2 regions of the Mycobacterium sp. E3339 genome follow, and region 2 is predicted to be linked to the other one. Evidence: riboswitches for the same ligand, from Rfam matches in the RefSeq annotation. Region 2 holds a riboswitch; the other holds the start of a gene.
The links. A riboswitch is a leader RNA that binds a small molecule or an ion and turns the genes downstream of it on or off. The one in region 2 is predicted to bind cobalamin.
Positions count from the first base shown of each region.

Region 1: another riboswitch for cobalamin. It lies ahead of A5702_RS16575 (PPE family protein); the one in region 2 lies ahead of metE (5-methyltetrahydropteroyltriglutamate--homocysteine S-methyltransferase).

Region 1 covers NZ_LZIZ01000182.1:267-4,859, reverse strand. The annotation lists gene A5702_RS16575 (PPE family protein) at 22-1,302, opposite strand; cobalamin riboswitch at 1,535-1,741, opposite strand; gene A5702_RS16570 (amidohydrolase family protein) at 1,855-2,922, opposite strand; gene A5702_RS16565 (lipase family protein) at 3,157-4,050, shown strand; partial or broken gene A5702_RS16560 (MFS transporter) at 4,115-4,593, shown strand, end outside.
Region 2 covers NZ_LZIZ01000097.1:2,366-16,434, forward strand. The annotation lists gene A5702_RS09290 (acyl-CoA dehydrogenase family protein) at 1-686, shown strand, start outside; gene A5702_RS09295 (nitroreductase family protein) at 686-1,333, shown strand; gene A5702_RS09300 (TetR/AcrR family transcriptional regulator) at 1,472-2,752, shown strand; gene A5702_RS09305 (SDR family oxidoreductase) at 2,830-3,672, shown strand; gene A5702_RS09310 (SDR family oxidoreductase) at 3,711-4,352, shown strand; cobalamin riboswitch at 4,404-4,597, shown strand; gene metE (5-methyltetrahydropteroyltriglutamate--homocysteine S-methyltransferase) at 4,734-7,004, shown strand; gene A5702_RS09320 (DUF3556 domain-containing protein) at 7,044-8,792, opposite strand; gene A5702_RS09325 (hypothetical protein) at 8,918-9,136, shown strand; gene prpD (2-methylcitrate dehydratase PrpD) at 9,253-10,758, opposite strand; gene A5702_RS09335 (hypothetical protein) at 11,073-12,893, shown strand; gene A5702_RS09340 (flavin monoamine oxidase family protein) at 12,988-14,069, shown strand, end outside.

The DNA of each region.
Region 1 (4,593 bases), on a different contig from region 2:
CCCAGCCGCCCAGGAGTCGGTTCACCCGGTCGACGTCGGGGGTGGTTTCACGATCACGACGGGCAGGGGGCGGTGCTGGGCGGCCGCGCCGCCCGCCGGGCGTCCCCCGACGCTCGCGCCACTCATCGCGCGGCCCGCCATGCACGCGAGGGCCGTCTCGCCGAGCAGGCTTCCCTCGGCGCTTGCCGCGACGGTGGGGACGGCGCCAAGGCCGGGCAGCGCCTGGGCGGCAAGCGTGATCTCCGGCGCGGCGGCGGTCCATCCGTACGGCACCGACAGGGCGCCCACCGAGGACGCCTGGTTCAGACTTGCCGTCACCGCGCCGCCCAGACCCGTTGACCCCAGCGGGGCGACCGTGGACGCGGGCCCGGCTTCGAGCGATCCGGCCGCCGCGGCCTCACCCGCGTCCGCGGCTCCCCCGGCGCTCGCCATGCCGGCGAAATCCGTCATCGTGCCCAGGTAGTTGCCCGGCATGTAGAACCCGGACGACAGGGTGTTCAACAAGTTGCTGTTGAGGAGGGCCCCCAGCGGGGAGCCGTCCGTGCCGGCCAGGAAACCGAGAATTCCCTTCGGGCTGAAGAAGTCCGCACCGCCCATTCCCAGCCAATCCATCAGCCCCGACGACTCCGGGACGGATGGCGCGGCGAGGCTCTGCAGCGCGGCCGGCACCGCGGACTGCAGTTGCGACAGCGCCGTCTGCGCGTTCGCCGCGGCCGACGTGTCGGCGGCCCGGGTGACCGCGTCGGCCTGCGCGGCGGGCCCCGCCGGATCGGCAGTCCGCGGCGGCGGGTCGAACGGGGTCACCGCCGACGCGGCCGCCGAATCGGCAGCGTAGTAATACATGGCGGCGGCGTCCTGCGCCCACATCTCGCCGTAGTGAGCTTCCGTGGCCGCGATGGCGCCGGCGTTCAGTCCCAGAAAGTTGGTGGCGATCAGTTTCGTCAGCAGGACCCGATTGGCCGCGACCACCGGCGGCGGCACGGTCGCGGCGAAGGCGGTCTCATACGCCGTCGCCGCGGCCACGGCCTGCGCGGCGGCCTGCTCAGCCTGCGCGGCGGTCGCGGTTAACCACGCCGCATATGGTGCGGCTGCGGCGGCCATCGAGATCGCTGCCGGGCCGTGCCATTGATCACCGAGCGCCGCGATCACCGAGCTGTGGGCCAGCGCCGTCAACCGCAGCTCGGTTGCCAGCCCCGACCAGGCCGCCGCGGCGGCCAGCATCGGGGCGCAGCCCGCTCCGGAATACATGCGCCCGGAGTTGATCTCGGGCGGTAACAAGCCGAAATCCAGCGATGCGCTCATGACCACCGGCCCATCCGCTCGGCCCCGGCGAGCACGGTGCGGCTAAAGCCAAATACGGCAACGTGATTCGTGTTGAACAGAGGTAGTGTCATCGAACGTCCTTTGTGCGACGGGATGCTCGTCGCCCACCGGGCGTTCAGCCGCAGAGCCGACCGGCGCACCGACGAATCGGCACGCCAGTTCCTGCTGCGGCCATCGGCCCAATCCACGAGGCGACGCGCACGCCGGACGCGGCGCGCCCGGCACGGCTGGCAGGTCTTCGGACTCGCAGGCACGCACCGAGAACGGTGCTCCTAGTAGCCGTCGCTTCCCGGTCCCCGAAAGGACCAGTGCCATTGACGGCGGTCGTTCCTGCATACCGCTGCGGGACAGTCCCGGATTCCCACCGGGTTCCCTCTCGCGACGGGCCTCCGACAGCGCCCGCCGCTCGATGCCGAGTGTCAAATTGCGACCCTGGCAAACCAGCTGCGCACTGCACATTACCGCAGCTTCGGTGGCCTGAGAATCCGCTGAATCGAATGCAACCCAACGGCTTAAGCCGATCCGGACTGATCAGTTGAGGTTGTAGAAGCGCTGCGCGTTCAACCCGCCGATCTTTTCGCGGGCCTCTTCGCTGATATCCGCGCGGGTCCGCAGGTGCTTGGTGCTTTCCGGCCATTCGCCGTCCCAATGCGGGTAGTCGCTGGCGAACATGATGAAGTCGGCGCCGAGCACATCGATGACTCCGGGCAGGATCGGCTCCTCGGGCTCGCACGTGACCCAGATGTTGCCCGCCGCCAAGTACTCGTGCGGATCGCGCCGCCAGCCGCGCTCGACCCAGTCGCCCCGCTTCTCGTAATGCTCGTGCAGGCGATCCATGAAGAACGGGACCCAACCGGCGCCCGCCTCGAGGAACGCGACCCGCAACCGCGGGTGCCGTTCGAAGACGCCGCCGGACACCAGCGCCGTCATGGCGGTCATCTGGTCGAACGGGAAGCTGATGCAGTGCACCTGAATGTAGTTGGTGAAGCGGTCGACGCCGATCTTCGGCAGGTGAATGCCCGGGGCGCCGTGAATGCCCAGGGGCATCTCCAGGTCGACCGCGGCGGCATAAAAGGGGTCGAGGTCGGGGTGGTCGAGGTTGCGGGTCTTGAGCGCCGGCGGGACCAGGGTTGCCACCAGCCCAAGGTCTTTCGCCTCGGTCATGACGTCGATCGCCGCCTGGCCGTGCTCGATCGGAGTCACGGCGACGCCCTTCAGTCGGCCGCCCGACGGGGCGCAGTAATCCGCGATCCACTGGTTGTAGAGCCGGGCGAATCCCGCCGCGAACTCGGGATCCTCGAGGCTGGGGGCGCACAGGCCCAGGCTGGGGTACAGCACCATCGTGTCGATGTGGTCGCGGTCGGCGTCGCCGAGCACGCCTTCGGTCGACCGGCAATTGATGTCGGGCGCCTTGCTGATGCCATGCTCGGGCGGACACCCGGCACCCGGGCCCTGATCCTCCGGATAGTTGCGGCCTTCGAACGTCAACCGCATTCGCCCGTCGGTGCTGGGCTTGACGTGCTCCGGCCACCGCTTGATGGCTTCGATTGCCAGCGAGGAGTTCTCGGCGACGTGTCCGTCGGCGTCGATGATGCGCATGTATCCGCAACTTACTCTCGCGGATTGGAAGTTGAAATGGCTTGGGCGGACGCGTCGGGCCCGCGCTCCTTCGCCCGTCCGTGATGAACCCGTGACCCGAAATGCTTATCGGCGATCTGCTTTCGGCTCGCTCGCGCTCGCGCCGATTTCAAAAGAGTGACAGAAGTACAACGGTTCAGGTCGACGACGGTTTGTCCCCTTACCGTATTCATGTCATACCTAGAAAGGAAATCGATGAGCGATTCTCCTTCGCGGGAAATGGCGCGGCGAGACTTCGTGACCAAGACGGCTTTACTGGGTGGATCCGTAATTCTCGCGCCATGGCTCTTCCCGGTGGAAGCGAACGCGGCCCCGGTGGGCGTGGTTACCCAGCCTTCGCCGCCGGGATTCGATCCCGCTTTCGCGCTCAATGTGGGCATTCCGTTGGCTTTTTCCGCATATAACGCGATGTCGGGCCTCCCGTTGAATCTCCCGCCGGGATATCAAGCGACCGCGCTGATCCAGGGCGACCGTGTGCTCGCGGCCGCACTGGCCAATCAACATCCCGTGGCGGCGAAAATGGTGCTGCGCGACAACATCTTCGGCATTATCGGCAATAGCCCGTCCACCCAGACGGCGTTCCTGGCGTTTCGCGGCACCGCCGACCTCGACGACGTCCTCACGGACCTGGACATCATTCCCACGCCGTATGGATTCGTTCCCAAATTCGGATACGTGCACAGTGGCTTTCACGCCGTCTACCGCATGGTCCGCGCCAGCATCGTGGCCAACCTCGCCGCCGCCTGCGTGGGGTGCAACAACCTCCTGATAATCGGGCACAGCCTGGGTGGGGCGCTCGCCGTCATCGGGGCGCCCGACATCTTCGTCAACATCCCGCCGAATTTCGCGCCTCGCCTCATCACCTTCGCCGGTCCGAAGGCCGGGTTCGGCGATTTCGTCACGGCGTTCAACGAGATCATCGCCTCCTGCTCACGAGTGGTGAACTATTGCGACATCATCCCGCCGCTACCGCCGTGCCCCTACGAACACGCCGGCAGCGCGATCTACGTCGACAGCGGCGGGATCGGACCCGGGTGGCGGCACAGCCTCAAGGCCTATCAGCGCGGCCTGCAAAGGCTGGTGGGGTGAGTGCCGCAACGCCGCGCGGACAGAAAGGCTCGCCATCCCGCGCCGCGTAGGCAACGATGCTGACGTGAGCACACAACGGTTGACCGCCGACCAGCGAAACTCTTTCGTCGCCGCGTTGTTGGGCTGGACGATGGACGCGTTCGATTACTTCATCGTCGTGCTCGTCTACGCCGACATCGCCAAGACTTTCCACCACAGCAAGGCCGAGGTCGCGTTCGTCACCACGGCCACCCTGATCATGCGTCCGGTGGGCGCCCTGCTGTTCGGGCTGTGGGCCGACCGCGTCGGACGGCGGCTGCCGCTGATGGTCGACGTGATGTTCTACTCCGTCGTCGGCTTCCTGTGCGCGTTCGCGCCCAACTTCACGGTATTGGTGATCCTGCGGCTGCTGTACGGGATCGGCATGGGCGGTGAATGGGGGTTGGGGGCCGCGCTGGCCATGGAGAAGGTTCCGGTCGAGCGGCGCGGGTTCTTCTCCGGGCTGCTGCAGGAGGGCTACGCATTCGGCTACCTGTTGGCCAGCGTCGCCTCGCTGGTGGTGAT
Region 2 (14,069 bases):
CGGGGGGCGTCGTGTTGCGCGGCGAGATCGCCGCGGTGCCCGACGCCGCCGCCGCGGGCGTCTTGTTGGTGGTCGCCGAGGATGACGGCGGGCTTGGGCTGTTCGCCGTGCGAACGGACTCCTCGGGCGTTGCGGTCACGGCCGAACACGGTATCGACCAGACCCGCAAGCGGTTTCGCGTCACGCTCGACGCGGCGCCGGCGGAGCGACTGGCCGCGGCGTCGGCGGAGGTCGTCGCGGCGGTGGTCGACGACGTGCTGATCGCCGCCGCCGCCGACGCCCTCGGTGCGGCGCGCGCCGTCATGAACATCGCGGTCGAATACGCCAAAACCAGAACGCAATTCGGGCAGCCGATCGGCTCGTTCCAGGCGGTTCAGCATCTGTGCGTCGACATGTTCGAGACTGTCGAACTCGCCCGCAGCGGCGTGATCCACGCGCTGTGGGCCGCCGACAACGCCGATCCGGCCGAGCGGCATCTATCCGCGGTACGCACGAAGGCATTCGCCGGGCGGCTGGCCACCGTGGGCGACACGGCCATTCAGGTTTTCGGCGGGATCGGTTACACCTGGGAGCACGACGCGCACCTGTATCTCAAGCGCCTGCTGAGCTGGAGCGCGTTCCTCGGTGGGCCCGACCGGTACCTGACGGAACTCGGTGCGCGCCTTGCGAAGAGGGACCGGCCGTGATGGATATCGACTACCTGCTCACCGCCACCCGCTCGGCGCGCAAGACGCTCGATCTGGATGCCCCGGTCGACCGCGAAGACATTCGGGAATGCCTGCGCATCGGGCTGCAGGCGGCCAACGGCTCCAATCAGCAGTCGTGGCGCTGGCTGGTGATCACCGACCCGGCGTTGCGCGAGGAGATCGCTCGGCTGTACCGCGCGGCCTACCTGCTGCGTGTGGGCGGCCAACTGATCGCCGATTTCGTGCCGGCCGGGACGCCGGAGGGCCGAATCATGTCGTCGACGGAGTGGCTGGTCGAGCACATGGCAAAGGTGCCGCTGCTGGTGATTCCGTGTTACGAGCCGTATCTGCCGCGCATCGAGGGCGACGAATCGTTTCATCAGGCCACGCTTTACGGCTCGATCTTCCCGGCGGTGTGGAACTTTCAGCTGGCGCTGCACACCCGGGGATACGGCACTTGCATCACGACGCTGCACCTGCATCGCGAGCAGGAGGTGCGGGAGTTGCTGGGCATCCCCGAAACCTACGTGCAGGGCTGCCTGCTTCCGGTGGGCCGGCTGCGCGCGGGGCACACGTTCCGGCCGGCCCGGCGCAGGCCGGTCGCCGAGGTGGTCGTGCGCGACGGTTGGGACGGGCCAGGGCTCTAGAATGGGGGCCATTACCGCTGTTAGCAGCGTGTTCGCCGCGCCGGGTCTGATAACCTCTAACAAAGATTTGGTTCGGCGAGAGGGACGAATGCGTATGGTTGTCGAACCGCAGTCGTCCGGAAGCGCGTAGCGCTGACCATGCCCAGAGCGGAGTCCTTGCGAGCCGGCGCCACAGCCGATTTGGGCACGCGCCGGACCGAAATCCTGACCACCGCGGCCTCTTTGATCGCGCAGTCGGGGTTGCGAACCTCGTTGCAGGAGATCGCCGACGCGGCGGGAATTCTTCCCGGCAGCCTCTATCACCACTTCGAGTCCAAAGAGGCGATCCTGATCGAGTTGATCCACCGCTATCAGGAGGATCTGGACCGGATCGGGCTTGCCGCGCAAGCGAAGTTGGACAAGGCCGACCCCCGCCCGGTCCCCGAGCAGATCGTCGAACTGGGCTCGGCGATCGCCAACTGCGCCGTGCAGCACCGCGCCGCGCTGCAGATGTCGTTCTACGAGGGGCCGAGCACCGACCCTGAGTTGATGAAGCTGACCCAGCAGCGCCCCGTGGCGATTCAGGAGGCGATGCTGCAAACCCTGCGCGCGGGACGGTGGAGCGGCTACATCAAGCCCGACATCGATCTGCCCACCCTGGCCGACCGGATCTGCCAGACCATGCTGCAGGTGGGCCTTGACGTCATGCGTCACAAATCCCCCGCCGATCAGGTGGCGGTCCTACTCTGTCGAATCATGTTGCAAGGGTTGGCAACCCGGCCGCCCACCGACTCGGCGCTGGATAGGTCGAATGCCTTGGCGGCGGCCCGGGACGTCATCGAGACCTGGTCGGACGACAGCGACGCCGACCCCAGCGACAAGGCGGCGCACGTCCGGGCGGTGGCGCGGACGGAGTTCGGCCGCAAGGGTTACGAGGCCACCACCATCAGGGACATCGCCTCCGCGGCCGGCCTCGGCACGGGAACCGTCTACCGGGTGATCGGGTCAAAGGACGAACTCCTGGCGTCGATCATGGAATCGTTCGGCCGGAAGGTCGAGGCGGGCTGGGTCGCCGTGCTGCGTTCGAACGCCACGCCGGTCGAGAAGCTGGACGCCTTGAGCTGGGTCAACGTCAATGCGCTCGATCGGTTCTCCGACGAGTTCCGCATTCAGCTCGCCTGGATGCGGCAGTCGCCCCCGGACACCCCCAACCCGGGGTGGCTGTATGCGACGCGACTTCGGCAGATGAAAACGCTTCTTTCCGAAGGCATCCGATCCGGGGAGATCACCGCCGACGCCGCATCCACCGCGATGCTCGCCCGCTGCGTCATCGGCCTGCAGTGGATACCGGAGAACATCCTCGCCGACGTCGGCAAACGCGCCGCGCTCGTGCACGTCCGCGACACCGTTTTGCGTGGCGTCGCGGTTCGTGCGGGGTAGGTGTTGAACCAAAAAACTGTTACCCATACAGTTGGGCAATTAGAACCGCGTTGGCAGTGAACGAGAAGGGGATTTCCATGACTGTTGTCGATCGGTTGCGCTACGACGGCAAGCGGGCTCTCGTCGTTGGCGGCGCCACCGGCATGGGCGCGGCGGCGGCCAAGTCCGCGGCCGAGCTCGGCGCCGAGGTGATCGTGATGGACTACGCGCCGGTGAACTACGACGTCGCCAAGGCCATCCAGGTGGACCTGCGCGATCCCGCGTCGATCGACGCGGCGGTCGAGCAGCTGGACGGGCCGGTCCACGCCCTGTTCTCGGCCGCCGGCATCGCCGACGGGACAACCGACCTGATGGCCATCAACTTCCTCGGCCACCGCCACCTCATCGACCGCCTCCTCGAGCGCAACCAGCTTCCCTCCGGCTCGGCGATCTGCTTCATCTCCTCGGTCGCCGGCATGGGCTGGGAAAACGACCTGGAGCTGCTGACCGAATTTCTCGCCACGCCGGATTTCGCCTCCGCGCAGGAGTGGGTCAAGGCGCACGAAGCGGAAGGCATCATCCACTACGGCTTTTCCAAGAAGGTCGTCAACGCCTACGTCGCGACCCAGGGCTACCCGCTGCTGAAGAAGGGCATCCGCATCAACGCGATCTGCCCCGGCCCCACCGACACCCCGCTGGCCCAGGCCAACGCCGACCTCTGGCTCACCTTCGCGCAGGACTACCGCGAGGAGACCGGCTCGAAGGTGCATACCCCCGAGCAGATGGGTGACGTGATGGCCTTCCTCAACAGCGCCGCCGCCTTCGGCATCAGCGGCATCACGCTGCTGGTCGACTACGGGCACACGATGGCCTCGCTCACCAACGCCTACCCGCCGGGCAAGCCGATCATCGACATCATCATGGGGCGGGTGAAGCTCTAGAGACGGGTGCCCGTTTCGGCGCCGGTACCGTCGGGGGCATGGCACGAGTCATCGTCATCGGCGGGCACGGCAAGGTCGCACTGCAGCTGGCCCGCATCCTGACCGAACGCGGCGACGAGGTCAGTTCGGTCTTCCGCAACCCCGAACATTCGGACGACGTCGCGGCCACCGGCGCAAATCCGGTGGTCGCCGACATCGAGCGCCTGGACACCGACGCGCTCACCGAGCTGCTGACCGGTCACGACGCGGTCGTCTTCTCCGCCGGCGCAGGCGGCGGCAACCCGGCGCGCACGTACGCCGTCGACCGCGACGCGGCCATCCGGGTGATCGATGCCGCCGAGCGGGCGGGCATCCTGCGATTCGTGATGGTGTCGTATTTTCGGGCGGGTCCCGATCACGGTGTCGCGCAGGACAGTTCGTTCTTCCCCTACGCCGAGGCGAAGGCGGCCGCGGACGAACACCTGCGCGCCAGCCGTTTGCACTGGACGATCCTGGGACCGGGCCGGCTCACCCTCGACCCGCCGACGGGCCGAATCGCCCTCGGTGAGGGCAAAGGCGAGGTATCCCGTGCGGACGTCGCGCAGGTGGCCGCGGTCGCCCTGAAAAACAACGCGACGATCGGCCGGACCATCGACTTCAACAACGGCGACCTCCCGATCGCGGCGGCGTTGAAGGGCTGACTAAACTGCATCTCGCAGCTGGTCTGCCGTCGCCGCACCACGCGACTTCGGCATCGAGCGAGGCGGGTTGGTAACGCTTCGCGAGAGGGAACCCGGTGAGAGCCCGGGACTGTCCCGCAGCGGTATGCAGGAACGACCGCCGTCAAAAGCACTGGTCGCAAGACCGGGAAGCGACGGCCAGTAGGAACACCAATCGGGGTGTGCGCCTGCGAGTCCGAAGACCTGCCAGCTGTGCCGGGCGCGCCGCGCCCGGCGGCTCATCGCCTCGTGGAATGGGCGTTCGGCCGCGACGGTTGAGATGCGTGTACCTTGCGCACCGCAGCCGGATCGGCTCGCGTCCGCAATGGCGGTGACCACCCCGTCGATTGAAGGACGAACATCGTGATCTCCCAACCATTCACCGCCACGGTCGTCGGCTCGCCCCGCATCGGCCCGAAGCGCGAACTCAAACGCGCCACCGAGGGGTACTGGGCCGGACGCACCAGCCGGTCCGAGCTGGAATCGGTCGCCGCGACGTTGCGCCGCGACATGTGGGCCCGCCTCGCCGCGGCCGGCCTGGACTCGGTGCCGGTGAACACCTTCTCCTATTACGACCAGATGCTGGACACCGCCGTCATGCTCGGCGCCCTGCCGCCCCGGGCCGCACGGGTCCCCGACGATCTGGATCGCTACTTCGCCGCAGCCCGCGGCAATCCCGACGTCGCGCCGCTGGAGATGACCAAGTGGTTCGACACCAACTACCACTACCTGGTCCCCGAGATCGAGCCCTCGACCACCTTCTCGCTCAACCCGGACAAGGTGGTCGCCGAACTGAAAGAGGCTCTCGCGCAGGGGATCCCCGCCCGCCCCGTCGTCATCGGACCGATCACCTTCCTGCTGTTGAGCAAGGCGGTCAACGGCGGCGGCGCGCCGATCGAGCGACTGCAGGAACTCGTGCCCATCTACTCGGAGCTGTTGGGGCTGCTCGCCGCCAACGGCGCGCAGTGGGTGCAGTTCGACGAGCCGGCGCTGGTGACCGACATCTCCCCCGACGCCCCGGCCTTGGCGGAGGCCGCGTACAACGCGCTGGGCAAGGCGACCGACCGGCCGGCCATCTACGTCGCCACCTACTTCGGTGATCCCGGCGCATCGCTGGCCGGTCTGGCCCGCACCCCGGTCGAGGCGATCGGCGTCGACCTCGTTTACGGCGCCGACACGGCGGTGGCGGGCATACCGGAGCTGTCCGGCAAGACCCTGGTGGCCGGCGTCGTCGACGGGCGCAACGTCTGGCGCACCGACCTGGAAGCCGCGCTGGGCAAGCTGACCGCCCTCCTGGGTTCGGTTGGCACGGTTGCGGTTTCGACGTCGTGCTCCACGATGCACGTGCCGTATTCGCTCGAACCCGAGGCCGACCTGGACGACGCGCTGCGCAGCTGGTTGGCGTTCGGTCAGGAGAAGGTCGCCGAGGTGGTGACGCTCGCGCGTGCCCTGCGCGAAGGGCGCGGCGCGGTCGCCGACGAGATCGCCGCGTCCAACACCGCGGTGGCCTCCCGCAAGAGCGACCCGCGGCTGCACAACGACCGGCTACGGGAACGCATCGAGGAGATCGTCGCCACCGGCACCCACCGCGGCGACCCGGCGTCACGTCGTGCCCGCCAGGACGAGCGGTTGCGCCTGCCGGCGCTGCCGACCACAACCATCGGCTCCTACCCGCAGACCGCCGCGATCCGCAAGGCGCGCGCCGCGCTGCGGTCCGGCGAGATCGACCAAGCGGAGTACGAGAAGCGGATGCGCAAGGAGATCGCCGACGTCATCGCGCTGCAGGAGGAGCTGGGTCTCGACGTGCTGGTGCACGGCGAGCCGGAACGCAACGACATGGTGCAGTACTTCGCCGAGCAGCTACAGGGCTTCTTCGCGACGCAGAGCGGCTGGGTGCAGTCGTACGGCAGCCGCTGCGTGCGTCCGCCGATCCTCTACGGCGACGTCATTCGCACCCACCCGATGACCGTCGACTGGATCTCCTACGCGCAATCGTTGACCGACAAGCCGGTCAAGGGCATGCTGACCGGTCCGGTCACGATCCTGGCGTGGTCGTTCGTCCGCGACGACCAGCCGCTGGCCGACACCGCCAACCAGGTGGCGCTCGCCATCCGCGACGAAACCGTGGACCTGCAATCCGCCGGCATCGCCGTCATCCAGGTCGACGAGCCGGCGCTGCGGGAGCTGCTGCCGCTGCGCCGCGCGGATCAGGAGGACTACTTGCGTTGGGCCGTAGGTTCTTTCCGGCTGGCCACCTCCGGCGTCGATGACTCCACCCAGATCCACACCCACCTGTGCTACTCGGAATTCGGCGAGGTGATCGGGGCCATCGCCGACCTGGACGCCGACGTGACGTCCCTCGAGGCGGCGCGCTCACACATGGAGGTGCTCGACGACCTCAACTCGGTCGGGTTTTCCAACAGCGTCGGCCCGGGCGTCTACGACATCCACTCGCCCAGAGTGCCGAGCACGAAGGAAATGGCGGAGTCGTTGCGCGCGGCGCTGAAAGCCGTTCCGGCGGAACGGCTCTGGGTCAACCCGGACTGCGGCCTGAAGACCCGAAATGCCGACGAGGTGATCGCTTCGCTGAAGAACATGGTCGCCGCGGCGCAGGAAGTGCGGGCGGGCGCCTGACCGCGAGCGTCACGCCAGCGTGGCCCTCGGGCGCCACCGTCACTCTGGCGTGACGCTCGGCGCCTCGTCCGACAACACTTCGACGGGAACGTCGTCAGCCCACGGTTGCCGGGTCACCATGTCGGCGACGCGGACGATGCCGCGCTCGAACTCGCCCGTCGCCGCGTCCACCAGCCGGTAGGCCTGCACCTGTTTGTGGATGGGCTGCGCGTCGAGCAGCACCACCCGCACCTCCCCCGGCTCGAAATGGCAGCGCTCCTGCAGCGCGGTGATGAGCTGCTCGTTATGCATGTGGCCGTCGCCAAAGTTCCAGCCGATGGCGGTGCTGCAGATGCGTTCGCCGTCGGTGAGGACGTAGTCGTCCTCGTTCTGGCCCGCCATCGCGCGGTGCGCGAGGGTGAACAGCGCGCGGCCGTGAGTGTTGAAGCCGCGGAACGCATATCCCATGAAGAGCGGGATCTGCGCGGCCTCCGGGCTGCCGTAGAACCGCTCGAGCTGGGCCTGCGGCATGCTGGCGATCGCCACGATGCCCCTGGCGATCTTGTCGCTGGCCGATCCTTTGATGCACCACAGCGTGGTGTCCCAGTTGCCGGCGTAGTACCGCATTCCCGGCAGGAACGAGATCTTGCGGGGGAACATGTTGCCCAGCAAGACGATTCCCGCGATGACGACGAACAGTATCGCCACCACCACCGGGTGCCTCAGATCGCGCAGGCCCAGTCGCGCGTGCGCGACGAACAGCGACAGCACGCCGAAGATCATGAAGACGTTCCACTCCAGCGGCACGCCCATCGGTATCGACACCAGGATCCCCAGGTGGAAACAGACCATCACGATGGCCGCGATCGTGATCGGCCAGCCGCTGTGGCAGAAGAACAACGGCAGCGGCACCAGCATCTCGATGGCGGTGCTCAGGTGCGCCAGCCATCGCGACAGCCGGCCGGGCCGCAGGTCGTCCGGGAACTTCTCGAAGAATTGCCGCTTGAGCCAGCGGGGCCGCACCAGCGGATTGTTGGACATCATCGTGGAGATCACGAACGGGAAGTGCTTGTTGAGCTTCGACGTGGCGGCGCCCATCCAGATGACCAGGAACACCACCTTCGATCCGACGATCATGTCGACGCCGCCGAAGAGGAAGGTCACCGCCATGGTCGCGTACACCTCCCCGCGAGCGGCCAGGAAGATCACCTTGTCGCGCAGCCCCAGGATGCCGAGCAGCAGCAGGATCAGCACGATCTTCCAGGCCGGCAGCAACCCGATCGTCGTACCGAGCTCGGGTATCGGTCCGGTGCCGTCGGCGAACAGCGCGCTCAGGGTCACCAGCAAAAACAGCGCGTAGAGCGCGACGTCGATCGGCTTGCGCTTGGTGCCCCTGGTCAGCGGGACCCGGTCCGGCCACGGTGGCAGCCGGATGGTGCCGAACCGCATCCAGTACAGGATCGACCCCATCGGCGGGAAGAACCGGTTGTTCAGCGGGCCGAAGCCGCAGCCCAGCCCGATCACCTCGAAGAGCATCGTGTACAGCACGACCTTTTCGAACACGATCGGCTCCGACCACCAGGACGCGACGTGGGTGAACCCGCCGAGTCCCTTGGTGGCCGAGGCGAACAGCCAACCGCCGAGGATGTAGAGCAGGATCTTGACGACGTAGAACAGGTGCAGCGCGACCGGCGTGCCGAAGCCCACCTCGGCCCAGTGCTTGGCCATCGGGCGGATCTTCTCGCTACGGGTGCCCTTGTTCCACTCGGCCATGTCGAGCTGCGGCAGCTCAGGCTTGAGAAATCCCATGGTGGTCAGATTAGAACGTGTTCTAGGCGAACCGCACTCAAGCCGGGCAACAATCCTTTGCCTGTGCCCTCGCCGCCGGATAGCGTGAAACCCGGATCGGCGCGGCTCGCTAGGAGGCGTCCATCATGAGCAGGCTTTTCGTTTCCATATCGGCTGCGGTGCTGGTCGCCGCCGCCGCACCGATCGCGGTGGCCCGTGCCGACGCGCCGGCACCCGGCGACGGGTGCGCGACGCTGCACGCGACCACCCAAGACGGCAACGGCAGGACGATGTGGTGCAACCCCACGATGACCGGCGCCCACAACCTGGTGTGGCAGTACGGCGGCCCGGCGCCCAGCCCGTAACGGCTTTCCCGCTCGAGGGTGAACTGAGGGCGTTCAGCGTGAACTGAGGGCGAGAAATCCGCGAAGACTCCGCCCTGGCCGCACGCTCAAAGCCGTGACTGCACACCCGATTTCGGTCACCCGAAGATGCCCGGCGGGGTCGCCGGCGTCCGCCGCAGAGCCTCTGGGTAAACGCGTGGATTGAGCGCATCCAGCGCGCCGGCCCGCAGGCCGGCCAGGGAATCGACGGCGTCCAGAAACCGTTGCCGCTCGGCGGGTTCCACGACGTCGCCGGCCAGCTGGGTGAACTTCTCGACGTACTGCGGTCGCCGGAACGGCCGCGCGCCCAGCGGATGCGCGTCGGCGACGGCCAACTCGTCGGAGATCACCTCCCCGCCGCGTAGCGTGATTTCGGCGCGCGCCCCGAACGCCTTCTGCGCCGGGTCGCTCGAGTGGTAGCGGCGCGTCCACTCCGGGTCCTCGACCGTGGAGATCTTGCGCCACAGCTCGATCGTGTCGGGCCGGTGCGCCCGTTCCGCGGCGTAGGAGCGTTCGTGGTGCCATACCCCGTCCTGCAGGGCGACGGCGAAGATGTACGGCAGCGAATGGTCGAGCGTTTCCCGGGAAGCGTCCGGATCGAACTTCTGCGGATCCCCCGAGCCCGTTCCGATGACGACGTGGGTGTGGTGGCTCGTGCGCAGCACGATGGTCTCGACCTGACCGAGGTCGGGTATGCGCTCGCGCAGCCGCCGGGCCAGGTCGATCGGCGCCTGGCTTTGGTACTCCGCGGAGTGCTCCTTGGTGAAGCTGTCTCCGATGGCGCGCTTGGGTTCTCCGGGAGCGGGCAGCGGCACGTGGTATTCGCGTTCGGGTCCGCCCAGCAGCCAGGCGATTACGCCGTCCTCGCCCTCCCAGATCGGGGCGGGCGATCCCTCGCCGCGCATGGCCCGGTCCACCGCCTCGATGCCGACCTTGCCCGCGTGCGCCGGGGCGAACGCCTTCCAGCTGGAGATCAGCCCCTTGCGGGACTGGCGGGTGCTGGTGGTCAGGTGCAGCGCCTGCCCGACCGCCTGGTAGATGGTCTCGGTGTCCAGCTTCAGCATGGTTCCGATGCCGGCGGCCACCGCCGGACCCAGGTGCGCGACGTGGTCAATCTTGTGCTCGTGCAAGCAGATTCCGCGGGAGAGGTCGATTTGGATCTCGTAGGCGGTCGCCAGGCCGCGGATCAGGTCGGCGCCGCCGAGGCCCAGCTGCTGGGCGACCGCGACCAGCGGGGGGATGTTATCGCCTGGGTGGGCGTACTCGGCGGCCAAAAACGTGTCGTGAAAGTCGAGTTCGCGCACCGCGACGCCGTTGGCCCACGCCGCCCACTCCGCCGAGTAGGTGCCGTCGACGCCGAATACGTTGGCGCCGCGGGCCGCGGGATGGGCCAGCGCCTGCCGCCGCGCCACCGTCACCGGTCGACGCAACACCGCGGCCGCGCTGACCGCCGCGTTGTCGATGATCCGATTCGCCACCATCTCCGCGGTTTCCGCCTCGACGGCCACGGGATCGGCTGCGACTTCGGCGATCTTGGCCGCCAGGTGTTCGGCGCGGGGGAAGTCGTCCGAGCTGCGCCGCGCCCGAACCTCGTGCGTTTTCATACTCAGCAGACTATGCGCCCGCGACAAGAGCATGAAAAATTCGGTACATCAACGCATTTGATTTCGGTCGAGCCGGTGCCAGAGCCGCCGTCGGCGGATTCCACGAAGCGATTCCGTCAAATGGTGGTTTCGTGACTCGGTGCGGATTAGGATGCCTGCGTCCCAGTGAGTTGCCGATACGGTGCGAGGGGATCATGTTCGAAATATTCCGGAACAGATTGTCGGGAGCGGCGATTGTTATCGCTTTTACCGTCGCCGCGTGCTGCTCGCCCTCCGAGCCGCAGAGCTCTTGCATGGGCCCATCGGAAGAGGGCATGACGCAACCCGCTGCCAGCACCGGTACGGATCCCATGGGGATGGCCGAGGAGACCCCGGCCTGTTCCTTGTACTACCTGGCGAAGAACGATCCAGTGCCGCCGCGCTATGCCGGGATCGGAAGCGCGCATTGGGACGTGCCTGCCGGCCAGGCGTATTTTGATCAAGGCCTGCGATTCTTCTTCGCCTTCAACAGCCGCGAATCCTATCGCGCATTCCACGAAGCGGCGAACGAGGCCGAGAATAGCAACACGCCCTGCTCGGCCTGTTATTGGGCGCAAGCTCTCCCACTGGGGGTAGACATCAACGAGTCGGAACAATCGCCGCATGATCGAGAGCAAGCGAATGCCGTCCTCCATAGCGCCGAGAAAGCTAATCCAAGCCAAAAGGACCGCGCGATTATTGACGCTTTACTTGAGCGCAACCGGGATTGCATTGGTCAGGACGAGAAGAAATGTCAGAAGGCTCGCAACTTAGCTTATTACAACGGGATGATAAAAGTGCTGAACGGGTTTGGCAGCAATGACCCCAACGTCATCGCGCTCTTCGCCGACTCCGTCATGAATCTGACGCCTTGGAGGTATTGGGACACAGACGGAAATCCCGTCTCCAAGGAGGTCACGGATGCACAGAAGCAACTAGAGAATGCTCTGAGCCTCCCTCAATATCAACAAAACGAAGGGATCATCCACTTTTACATCCATCTGATGGAGGGGTCGCGTACCCCCGCCGTCGCAAGGCAACACGCCGACCAATTGGCGCCGCCCACACCATTGGCGCCGACCGCGGGCCATCTGGTCCATATGCCGTCACACATCTACTACCGAATCGGGGACATGCAGGACGCGATCACGGCCAACAAGGCAGCCATTGAGGCCGACGACGCGTATTTCGCCATGGAGCCGAATTTATCTCGCCCAGACGGTGACCGCTACAAATATGAATATTACCCGCATAATATCCATTTCTTGCTCGCGGCTGCGGTGCTGAGCGGCGACACCCCGGACAGGGACATCGACCGCTACGCGAAGAAACTGCTTCAATCGTTGCCGGATAATGGAAATGGGCTGCGCGCCGAAAAGTATCGCGCTGTCTACTACCTCGCAAAGCTCAACTTCTCCACCACGGCGGATATTCGTAAATTCGAGGAGCCGGACCCGTTCGAGCAGCAGCCTATTGCCAACCTCGCCTATCATTCTACCCAAATGATGGCGGATATCTGGGACGGGAAAAAGCCCATCGAATCCGCCGACCGGTTCTATGACGATCTCGGCAAAGTCCGCAACGCCGCACGCAACACCGAAACGAACGAGGACTGCGATCCCGAGGTCCGGCTCCCCCGCGATAAGGATCTATGTCTGGCCGCGATCCTCAATTATCTAGGACGCGCGCGGATGGCCATCTTCGACGCGAAGCACGGCAATAAAACCAGGTGGGCCGATGCGGAGGCATGGGCTCGACGCGCTGTAGAAATCGACTCGCAGTTGGGCTATTACGAGCCCCCGTTGTGGCTCTACCCCACGCGTCAGACCGCCGCCTCGGTCCTAATTCAAAAGGCGGATGCGATCGGTGCCGGGGCGAAGGAATGGCGGCTGTCTCTGGACGAGGCCAAGCGGCTGCTGCGTGAAAGCCTGGATGGGCCCCCGACTACCCTGTCTGGCGAAATCCCGGTAGGGGCCTACCCCGGAAATGGCTGGGCGTATTACGGGCTGCTGGAGATCGCCAACCGGTACGACCCGGTCGGCGTCGGTCAGGCCACGCTAGAACTCAAGAAGCATTGGTTCGGAGACCCCGGATTCCAGAGCCTCGATCGCATGTAGGTCCACAGGGTGAATTCCGCGCGAACGGACCGCTGCCGCGTCGCGACCGGTGTAGTTTGCTGCTCAGCACCCAACTGCAACCGAGGAGCCAGTCATGGCGGACGTCGATTATTGCGTGGTCGGAGCGGGTTTCGCGGGTTTGACGGCCGCGTACAGACTAAAGAAGGCAGGCCATTCAGTGGCCTTGCTGGAGGCGCGCGATCGGGTCGGCGGCCGCACCTTCACCGAATACCGCCCGGACGGAACGTGGATCGATCGCGGCGGCGCGTGGATCGGGCCGGGCCAGGACCGCATCTACGCGTTGATGAACGAGTTCGGTGTGCCGGAGTACAAGCAGCACAATGACGGCGACGCGATGATGATCGTCGGCGGCAAGAAGCACCGCTACGGCGGAACCATTCCGTGGACCATGAGCCCGTGGGCGGTCGCCAACCTCGGGATCGGCCTGGTCGCCATCGAGGAGATGTGCAAAGCCATTCCGCGCGAGGCCCCGTGGGAGGCGAAGAAGGCCAAGGAGTGGGACCGAATCAGCATCGGGGAATGGATCAACAACAAGACGGCGTCCAAGCAGGCCGCCGAGATGCTGGACATGGCCTTCGCCGGCCTCTACACGTCGGCGGCGTCGGAGACGTCGCTGTTGTGGGGGTTGCTCCAGACGGCGTCGGCCGGCGGGCTCACGTTCGCGATCTCGGGCAAGGGGGGCTCCCAGGATGCCCGCCCCGTCGGCGGGATGGGCGCCATCTACGGCCCAATCGCCGCGGAATTGGGTGACGCGCTACATCTTTCGCAGCCGGTCCGGCAAATCGCTCAGGATGCCGACGGCGTGACCGTCACCGCCGCCGACTTGACGGTGCGGGCGCGTCGCGTCATCGTCGCCATTCCGCTCGCGGTCGCCACCTCGATCGTTTACGAGCCGATGCTCCCGGTGGACCGCGCGCTGCTGCACCAGCGCATGCCGAGCGGCGCGGTCATCAAGACGTCCATCATTTACGACGAGCCGTTCTGGCGCGCCGACGGGCTCTCGGGTCAATCGGCCGCGCCGGGATCCCTGGCCAGCCTGACGATCGACGCCTGCACCGACACCGGCGACCCCGGGGTCATGTGCGTCATCAGCGAAGGCCCCGCGGCGCGCCGGCTGACAAAGCTCGACGAGGCCGAGCGCAAAGCGGCCATCAT